One region of the Lysinibacillus sp. YS11 genome, then DNA from elsewhere that is predicted to be linked to it. Evidence: a T-box and tRNA genes for the amino acid it is inferred to sense, from the RefSeq annotation. Region 1 holds a T-box; the other holds one or more tRNA genes.

Evidence for each region. The T-box of region 1 lies ahead of argS (arginine--tRNA ligase). A T-box ahead of a tRNA ligase gene usually reads a tRNA of that ligase, here a tRNA-Arg.
Region 2: it encodes a tRNA-Arg, which carries the amino acid that the T-box ahead of argS (arginine--tRNA ligase) is inferred to sense. The anticodon was not compared.

What each region holds. Positions count from the first base shown of each region.
Region 1 covers NZ_CP026007.1:2,210,190-2,214,612, forward strand. The annotation lists gene LBYS11_RS10935 (FAD-dependent oxidoreductase) at 377-2,263, shown strand; T-box leader at 2,344-2,563, shown strand; gene argS (arginine--tRNA ligase) at 2,608-4,281, shown strand; gene LBYS11_RS10945 (MFS transporter) at 4,413-4,423, shown strand, end outside.
Region 2 covers NZ_CP026007.1:4,105,458-4,109,880, reverse strand. The annotation lists gene LBYS11_RS20595 (Tex family protein) at 1-527, shown strand, start outside; gene LBYS11_RS20590 (SprT family protein) at 595-1,056, shown strand; tRNA gene LBYS11_RS20585 (tRNA-Asn) at 1,148-1,224, shown strand; tRNA gene LBYS11_RS20580 (tRNA-Glu) at 1,226-1,297, shown strand; tRNA gene LBYS11_RS20575 (tRNA-Asp) at 1,328-1,403, shown strand; tRNA gene LBYS11_RS20570 (tRNA-Gln) at 1,409-1,483, shown strand; tRNA gene LBYS11_RS20565 (tRNA-Lys) at 1,499-1,571, shown strand; tRNA gene LBYS11_RS20560 (tRNA-Leu) at 1,638-1,723, shown strand; tRNA gene LBYS11_RS20555 (tRNA-Arg) at 1,746-1,822, shown strand; tRNA gene LBYS11_RS20550 (tRNA-Gly) at 1,840-1,913, shown strand; rRNA gene LBYS11_RS20545 (16S ribosomal RNA) at 2,112-3,663, shown strand; rRNA gene LBYS11_RS20540 (23S ribosomal RNA) at 3,845-4,423, shown strand, end outside.

The DNA of each region.
Region 1 (4,423 bases):
ACATCATTTTCCACGGGGATTTTAGTTGCTTATTCACAAAGGTTTCGTCTAAAATGATTCTGACTGTTTATATATCAAGTAAATCATCACTGGTGCCCACAAGCCCATCCCCGTTTTGAATGCCAGCTATTCGTGGCTCTTTCATTTATACTAGATAGATGTTGCTAAAGTTAGACGAAAAACATCACAATCCTCATAAATGATTTCATTCATTTATCTTGATGATAATTTCATAGAGAATGCTGTAAGCTAAAGAATTATTCGTTTGTGGTAATGATATGCTATGCCTGCGTTCAACTAGGACATTCAGCCCTTGTGGCGGGAATGATGATTAAATAAACATATCGATGGAAATTTTAACAATTGGAGGTATATTATGGGTAAGGGCTTATTATGGACAGCCACTTGTGTAATAGTAGTTTTAGTTGGGTTTGGTAGCTACTATTTTATTAAAGAAATAACAAACTCTATGGCATACGATAAATTAGTAGATGAGTATAAAAAGCCAGAACCAATTGAACATATAGAGGAAGAATATGATGTTATTGTCATCGGTGGTGAACCAGAGGGAGTGGCTGCGGCTGTAGCTGCGGCTCGAAATGGTGCGAAAACATTGCTGGTCGAAAAACGACAAGAGTTAGGTGGATTATTTACATATGGTATGCTGAATTTCCTCGACATTCCTCGTGATGGCCATAACAACTCGATTAGTGAGGGAATATTTAAGGAATGGCATGAACTTGTTAGAGGGAATGACGCTTTTGGTATTGTAGGTGCTAAGGCAGCCTTTAAAAAGCTGATCGATGAAGAGCCCAACTTAACGTTATCCGTGCAAACCGAGGTTGTGAAAGCAAATGTCAAACAACAACAATTAACGTCTGTGGAATTAAAAAATGAGTACGGTACATATGTTGTGACGGGGAAATCATTCATAGATGCTACACAGGATGCTGATTTTGCAGCCTTGTCGGGCGTTCCTTTCTTTGTGGGCGGAGAAGATATTGGCATAAAGGATAAGCGTATGGCTGTGACTTTAATGCTACATTTAAAAAATGTCAATTGGGATGAAGTCAAAAAAGCGGCTAATTCCGGTGTATTTGGCGGTGCTAATTTAAATCATACGGTGATGTGGGGCTTTACAAAGCTACATGATGAATACAAGCCATTACAAGAGGGTACTAGATTACGAGGGTTAAACTTAGCTCGTGTAGATGATGAATATTTCATCAATGCCTTACAGATTTTTGGTATTGATGGTTTGAATGAATCCTCAAAACAAGCGGCGATTGTCGCTGGGAAGAAAGAAACGTTACACATTCTAAAATATTTACAAACAAACTTCCCAGGGTTTGAAAAAGCTGAAATTGTCAGCTATCCAGAAGAGCTCTATGTCCGAGAAACGAGACATATTTGGGCAGAGTATCAATTACCAATGGCAGACCTGTGGAAAAATAGTGATCAGTGGGATAGTATTGGCATTGCCTCTTATCCAGTCGATGTGCAAGCGCAAACGCCTCATGATTACGGCTATGTGATCGCTTCACCCAAGCAATATGCTATTCCTTTCCGGTCGTTAGTACCGAAGGATATTGATGGCTTATTGGTTGTCGGACGCTCTGCTGGTTATTCCTCACTTGCAGCTGGTAGTGCACGTATTGTTCCAACAGGGATGGTGACAGGTGAAGCGGCTGGGACTGCGGCTGCTCTTGCACAGAAGCACGATGTAACCTTTAGAGACATGAGTAAGGATAAACCATTAATCGCTACATTACGAAAGCAATTGGCTAAGCAAGGTGCCTATGTTGATTCATTTTCAATTGAGTATCCATATCAAGGAGAATGGTATGATGAAGCCATTCAAACCCTCATTAATTACGGCCTTGTTGTGGGCGGCTATGATAATGACCTAAAAGTAGACAGTAAGGCGACGAAAATAAAGTTTGCTAAAATGTTAAAAGAGAGCATGCTACGTGCTGGTGGAGAAAGTGCAGCAGGAGTGAAGGACCAGCTCGAAATTGTCATCAATAAAGTTTATAATCAAGGCGATGAAGCTATTGAGCGAGATGAGCTAGCTCAATATTTGGCTGACGTCCTCATGGGTGAATCCAATGCGACTAGCTGGGATACATTAGTAGAAAAAGGAATTGTCACGGAGAAAGTAGCGAAGAAAGTCTCTGATAATAAGAAATTAAAATTAAAAGAGATGTATGCGATTATGGCTGATGTGATTCATTATGTAGAAAAAAAACGTTCCTCCTTGTGAGGAGCGTTTTTTGCTGAAACGGCAACGTAAAAAAGGGTTGACGTCAATTAGAAAGTCCTGTAATATATGTCAAAATCATAAAAAATTCGATGAAAAAGAGAGTAATTGATGGAATGACTGGCAAGCGAGTTAGGGATGGTGGGAGCCTAATGCAGGAACCATGAATGAAGCGCACTTTGGAGAAGATTCTCGAACAAATAGTAGAGAATAGCGGGGCGTCACCTCGTTAACAACGGAAAGTGGTCATGTGACATGGCAACTAGAGTGGTACCACGGGATTATCATGCTCTCGTCTCTAATTATAGAGGCGAGGGCTTTTTTATTTGAACAGGAGGAGGAGCAAAATGAATCAACAAATCGCCGACAGTATAGCAGTCGCATTAAAGCAGCAAATAATAGGAGAGGACATATTGTCATTATTAGAAAAACCCAAAAGCTTGGAGCTAGGGGACGTAGCCTTTCCATGCTTTACTCTAGCAAAAGTGTTGAAAAAATCACCGCAAAGTATCGCAGCACAGATAGCAAGTCAATTAAATCATGACAGTATCGAGCGTGTGCAAGCTGTTGGTGGCTATGTCAATATTTTTCTTGATCAACAAAAGGTGACGCAACAGGTGTTACGCAAGATTCTGCGCGACAAGCAACAATATGGTACTACGCCAACAAAGATGGGAACGGTCGTCTTGGATTTTTCCTCTCCTAATATCGCCAAGCCTTTCTCGATGGGACATTTACGTTCAACGGTCATCGGTAATGCCTTAGCAAATATTGCAGAAAAAAATGGCTATCAAGCCATTCGTATCAATCATTTAGGGGACTGGGGTACACAATTTGGCAAGCTTATTGTTGCTTATCAGCTTTGGGGTGATAAACAAGCTATTTCGGCTTCCCCGATAGAGGAGTTATTAAAGATTTATGTGAAGTTTCATGAAGAGGCCGAGCAAGACCCAACGCTCAATGAACAGGCTCGTGCCGCCTTTAAAGCATTGGAGGACGGTAATGAAGAGGCGCAGGCATTATGGCAATGGTTCCGAGATGTGTCATTCATAGAATTTCAAACAATATATGAGCTATTAGGAATTCATTTTGATGCCTTTATAGGTGAAGCCTTTTACAATGACAAAATGCCGTCCGTTGTAACAGAATTAAAAGAAAAAGGGCTCCTTGTGGAATCAGAAGGTGCGTATGTTGTGGAGATGGAGGAGATGCCTCCATGTTTAATAACGAAAACGGATGGAGCCACGCTTTATGCGACGCGTGATTTAGCAGCAGCCCTGTATCGCCAACAGCACTACCAGCCCCAAAAGATGTTCTACGTTGTTGGCAATGAGCAGTCCCTCCACTTTAAACAACTTTTTCAGGTCATCGAAAAAATGGGCTATCCTTGGGCAAAGAATCTGCAACATGTGTCATTTGGCATGATGCTGAAGGATGGCAAAAAAATGTCGACTCGTAAAGGTAAAGTGGTGTTATTAGCTGATGTACTAGCAGAAGCTATAACGACGGCACAGCGTAATATGGAGCAGAAAAACCCTTCTCTACCTAACAAAGAGCAAGTCGCAAAGCAAGTGGGGGTTGGAGCGGTAATTTTTAATGATTTAAAATCCCATCGTCTCAACGATATTGAATTTTCAATCGAGCAAATGATGAATTTTGAAGGCGAAACAGGGCCATATGTACAGTATACATATGCACGTATTTGCTCTATTTTAGATAAAAAGAAAGCTCCGACTCAAGATATGCTATTCAAATCTTTAGGAGAGCAGGCTTGGCCGATTATTTTATTACTAGAACAGTTTCCTAAAACGGTAGCTATGGCTTTTGAGCAGGCTGATCCGTCCCAAATAGCGAAATATGCCTTACAACTGGCACGTTTATTTAATAAATATTATGCACAGTACAAAATATTAGTAGAAGATGAACAGCAAGCATCCCGTCTTGCATTATGTCAGAGTGTTGCTATTGTTTTAAAAGAGTCATTAGCCTTATTAGGTATTGAATCACCTGAAAATATGTAAGAAGCCTTAGCCATGTAAAGGGTAAACTGTCCAATCATTGACCAACCATCGAAAACATGATAAAAGGATAGAGGAATCCATGCAAGCTTTTCATAAATGAAGGCTGCGTAATAATAGAGGGGATCAAACAATTGGTTAAAAA
Region 2 (4,423 bases), 1.9 Mb from region 1:
CAGAAGCAAAAAATCCGTTTGATGCTACAGGTATTCATCCTGAGAGCTATGCCCTTGCTGAGCAAATATTAGCAGAGGCTCAAATAGATAAAAAAGAGTTAGGGACACAGAAGGCAGAGGATGCTATTGCAGCACTAAATATCCAAAAATTAAGTGATGTGCTTGGAGTAGGAGTTGTGACAATTCAAGATATCGTGGATACCTTAATGAAACCTAGTCGTGACCCACGTGATGCATTCCCACAACCATTGCTTAAGACTGATGTATTAAAAATGGAAGATTTAAAAGTAGGTATGGAATTGCAGGGGACGGTAAGAAATGTAGTAGATTTCGGCGCATTTGTTGACATTGGCGTGAAGCAAGATGGACTTGTGCATATTTCTAAACTCCAAAATAAACGTATTAAGCATCCATTAGAAGTTGTGGCACTTGGGGATATTGTAACTGTCTGGGTTGAACAAATAGATGTAACGAAAGGGCGTATCTCTTTAACGATGCTTCCTCCTAAAAATCAAGCATTAGTTTGAGTACTAAATTTTTGCCACACTGTCTATACTACGCAGTGTGGTATTCTTGTTGTTAGAGGTGATTACTATGGACAATCAAGAATTACAAGAGCTTGTTCGTCGCTTATCTTTAGAAAACTTTCAGAGGCCTTTTCTGCATCAAGCCTACTTTAATCCGAGATTACGGTCAACGGGAGGACGATATCTTTTACAATCCCATAATATTGAGATTAATCCTAAAGCCTATGAGTTATACGGTTTGAAAGAGATTCAAGGTATTGTTTTACACGAATTATGCCATTATCACCTACATATTGAAGGTAAAGGGTATCAGCATCGAGATAAAGATTTTAGAGAATTATTAAGGAAAGTAGATGCCCCTCGATTTTGCGCAGTTTTACATGTCCCGAAAGCTACAGTTAAAAAACAACGACGACGCTATACATATACTTGTGTCAATTGCCACCAATTATATATACGGAAAATAAAAATGAATGTTGAAAAGTATTGTTGCAGTAAGTGTTTGGGGAAATTAAAATTAGTAGAGTAAAAAAAGTTTAAAAAATAGTTGACGTTTTGTTGAGTTGTCCCTATAATAGTAAAAGTCGACAAGATAACGACGACAACATAACATGAATTATTCCGAAGTAGCTCAGTTGGTAGTAGCACCTGACTGTTAATCAGGTTGTCGCAGGTTCGAGTCCTGCCTTCGGAGCCATGGCCCCTTGGTCAAGTGGTTAAGACACCGCCCTTTCACGGCGGTAACACGGGTTCGAATCCCGTAGGGGTCATTTTTCATAATTTAATGTAAATAATATTTTGGTCCCGTGGTGTAGCGGTTAACATGCCTGCCTGTCACGCAGGAGATCGCCGGTTCGATCCCGGTCGGGACCGCCACTTATTGGGGTATAGCCAAGCGGTAAGGCAACGGATTTTGATTCCGTCATGCCTAGGTTCGAATCCTAGTACCCCAGCCATTCATTTCTTAATTCGAGCCATTAGCTCAGTTGGTAGAGCATCTGACTTTTAATCAGAGGGTCGAAGGTTCGAGTCCTTCATGGCTCATCTCTTTAAGAAAAAGAGTTGACTTTTTGAATTATCATAGTATAATAAAAAAGTTACTAATTGAATGCGGTCGTGGCGGAACGGCAGACGCGCTAGGTTGAGGGCCTAGTGGGGGCAACCCCGTGGAGGTTCAAGTCCTCTCGGCCGCACCAAGTCAATTAATTAATTTCATATGCGCCCGTAGCTCAATTGGATAGAGCGTCTGACTACGGATCAGAAGGTTGTGGGTTCGACTCCTGCCGGGCGCGCCATTTTTAAGAAAATATATGCGGGTGTAGTTTAATGGTAAAACCTCAGCCTTCCAAGCTGATGTCGTGAGTTCGATTCTCATCACCCGCTCCAAAAAAAGTGTTGACAACCTCTTGGTTGTATGGTAAATTTAAATAGTTGTCCAAAAGGGCGATGACTTGAACCTTGAAAACTGAACAAGCAAAACGTAATCAATAAAAGTTTTAAGTAGCTAGTTTTGCTAGTGAACAAAACACAATTTTGGACATCAAACATGATGCCAGCAAAACAATTTGAGCTAATCAAATTTCTTTTATGGAGAGTTTGATCCTGGCTCAGGACGAACGCTGGCGGCGTGCCTAATACATGCAAGTCGAGCGAACAGAAAAGGAGCTTGCTCCTTTGACGTTAGCGGCGGACGGGTGAGTAACACGTGGGCAACCTACCCTATAGTTTGGGATAACTCCGGGAAACCGGGGCTAATACCGAATAATCTCTTTTACTTCATGGTGAAAGACTGAAAGACGGTTTCGGCTGTCGCTATAGGATGGGCCCGCGGCGCATTAGCTAGTTGGTGAGGTAACGGCTCACCAAGGCGACGATGCGTAGCCGACCTGAGAGGGTGATCGGCCACACTGGGACTGAGACACGGCCCAGACTCCTACGGGAGGCAGCAGTAGGGAATCTTCCACAATGGGCGAAAGCCTGATGGAGCAACGCCGCGTGAGTGAAGAAGGTTTTCGGATCGTAAAACTCTGTTGTAAGGGAAGAACAAGTACAGTAGTAACTGGCTGTACCTTGACGGTACCTTATTAGAAAGCCACGGCTAACTACGTGCCAGCAGCCGCGGTAATACGTAGGTGGCAAGCGTTGTCCGGAATTATTGGGCGTAAAGCGCGCGCAGGCGGTCCTTTAAGTCTGATGTGAAAGCCCACGGCTCAACCGTGGAGGGTCATTGGAAACTGGGGGACTTGAGTGCAGAAGAGGAAAGTGGAATTCCAAGTGTAGCGGTGAAATGCGTAGAGATTTGGAGGAACACCAGTGGCGAAGGCGACTTTCTGGTCTGTAACTGACGCTGAGGCGCGAAAGCGTGGGGAGCAAACAGGATTAGATACCCTGGTAGTCCACGCCGTAAACGATGAGTGCTAAGTGTTAGGGGGTTTCCGCCCCTTAGTGCTGCAGCTAACGCATTAAGCACTCCGCCTGGGGAGTACGGTCGCAAGACTGAAACTCAAAGGAATTGACGGGGGCCCGCACAAGCGGTGGAGCATGTGGTTTAATTCGAAGCAACGCGAAGAACCTTACCAGGTCTTGACATCCCGTTGACCACTGTAGAGATATAGTTTCCCCTTCGGGGGCAACGGTGACAGGTGGTGCATGGTTGTCGTCAGCTCGTGTCGTGAGATGTTGGGTTAAGTCCCGCAACGAGCGCAACCCTTGATCTTAGTTGCCATCATTTAGTTGGGCACTCTAAGGTGACTGCCGGTGACAAACCGGAGGAAGGTGGGGATGACGTCAAATCATCATGCCCCTTATGACCTGGGCTACACACGTGCTACAATGGACGATACAAACGGTTGCCAACTCGCGAGAGGGAGCTAATCCGATAAAGTCGTTCTCAGTTCGGATTGTAGGCTGCAACTCGCCTACATGAAGCCGGAATCGCTAGTAATCGCGGATCAGCATGCCGCGGTGAATACGTTCCCGGGCCTTGTACACACCGCCCGTCACACCACGAGAGTTTGTAACACCCGAAGTCGGTGAGGTAACCTTTTGGAGCCAGCCGCCGAAGGTGGGATAGATGATTGGGGTGAAGTCGTAACAAGGTAGCCGTATCGGAAGGTGCGGCTGGATCACCTCCTTTCTAAGGATTATTTCGGAATACAAACCTTGGGTTTGTAAGATTACGTTTTGCGTTCAGTTTTGAAGGTTCATTCTATCTGAATGAAACACTTCAAAACTTGTTCTTTGAAAACTGGATAAAACGACATTGAAATTGTAACAAACACATTTATTTTTTAAGTTTTTTATAGGCTTAATAACTTGGTTAAGTTATTAAGGGCGCACGGCGAATGCCTTGGCACTAGGAGCCGAAGAAGGACGGCACTAACACCGATATGCTTCGGGGAGCTGTAAGTGAGCTTTGATCCGGAGATTTCCGAATGGGGGAACCCACTACGTTTAATCGCGTAGTATCTTGACGTGAATACATAGCGTCTTGAAGGCAGACCCAGGGAACTGAAACATCTAAGTACCTGGAGGAAGAGAAAGAAAAATCGATTCCCTGAGTAGCGGCGAGCGAAACGGGAAGAGCCCAAACCAAGAGGCTTGCCTCTTGGGGTTGTAGGACACTCTATACGGAGTTACAAAAGAGCGAGTTAGATGAAGCGACTTGGAAAGGTCCGCCAGAGCAGGTAAAAGCCCTGTAGTCGAAAGTTCGTTCTCTCCTGAGTGGATCCTGAGTACGGCGGAACACGTGAAATTCCGTCGGAATCCGGGAGGACCATCTCCCAAGGCTAAATACTACCTAGTGACCGATAGTGAACCAGTACCGTGAGGGAAAGGTGAAAAGCACCCCGGAAGGGGAGTGAAAGAGATCCTGAAACCGTGTGCCTACAAGTAGT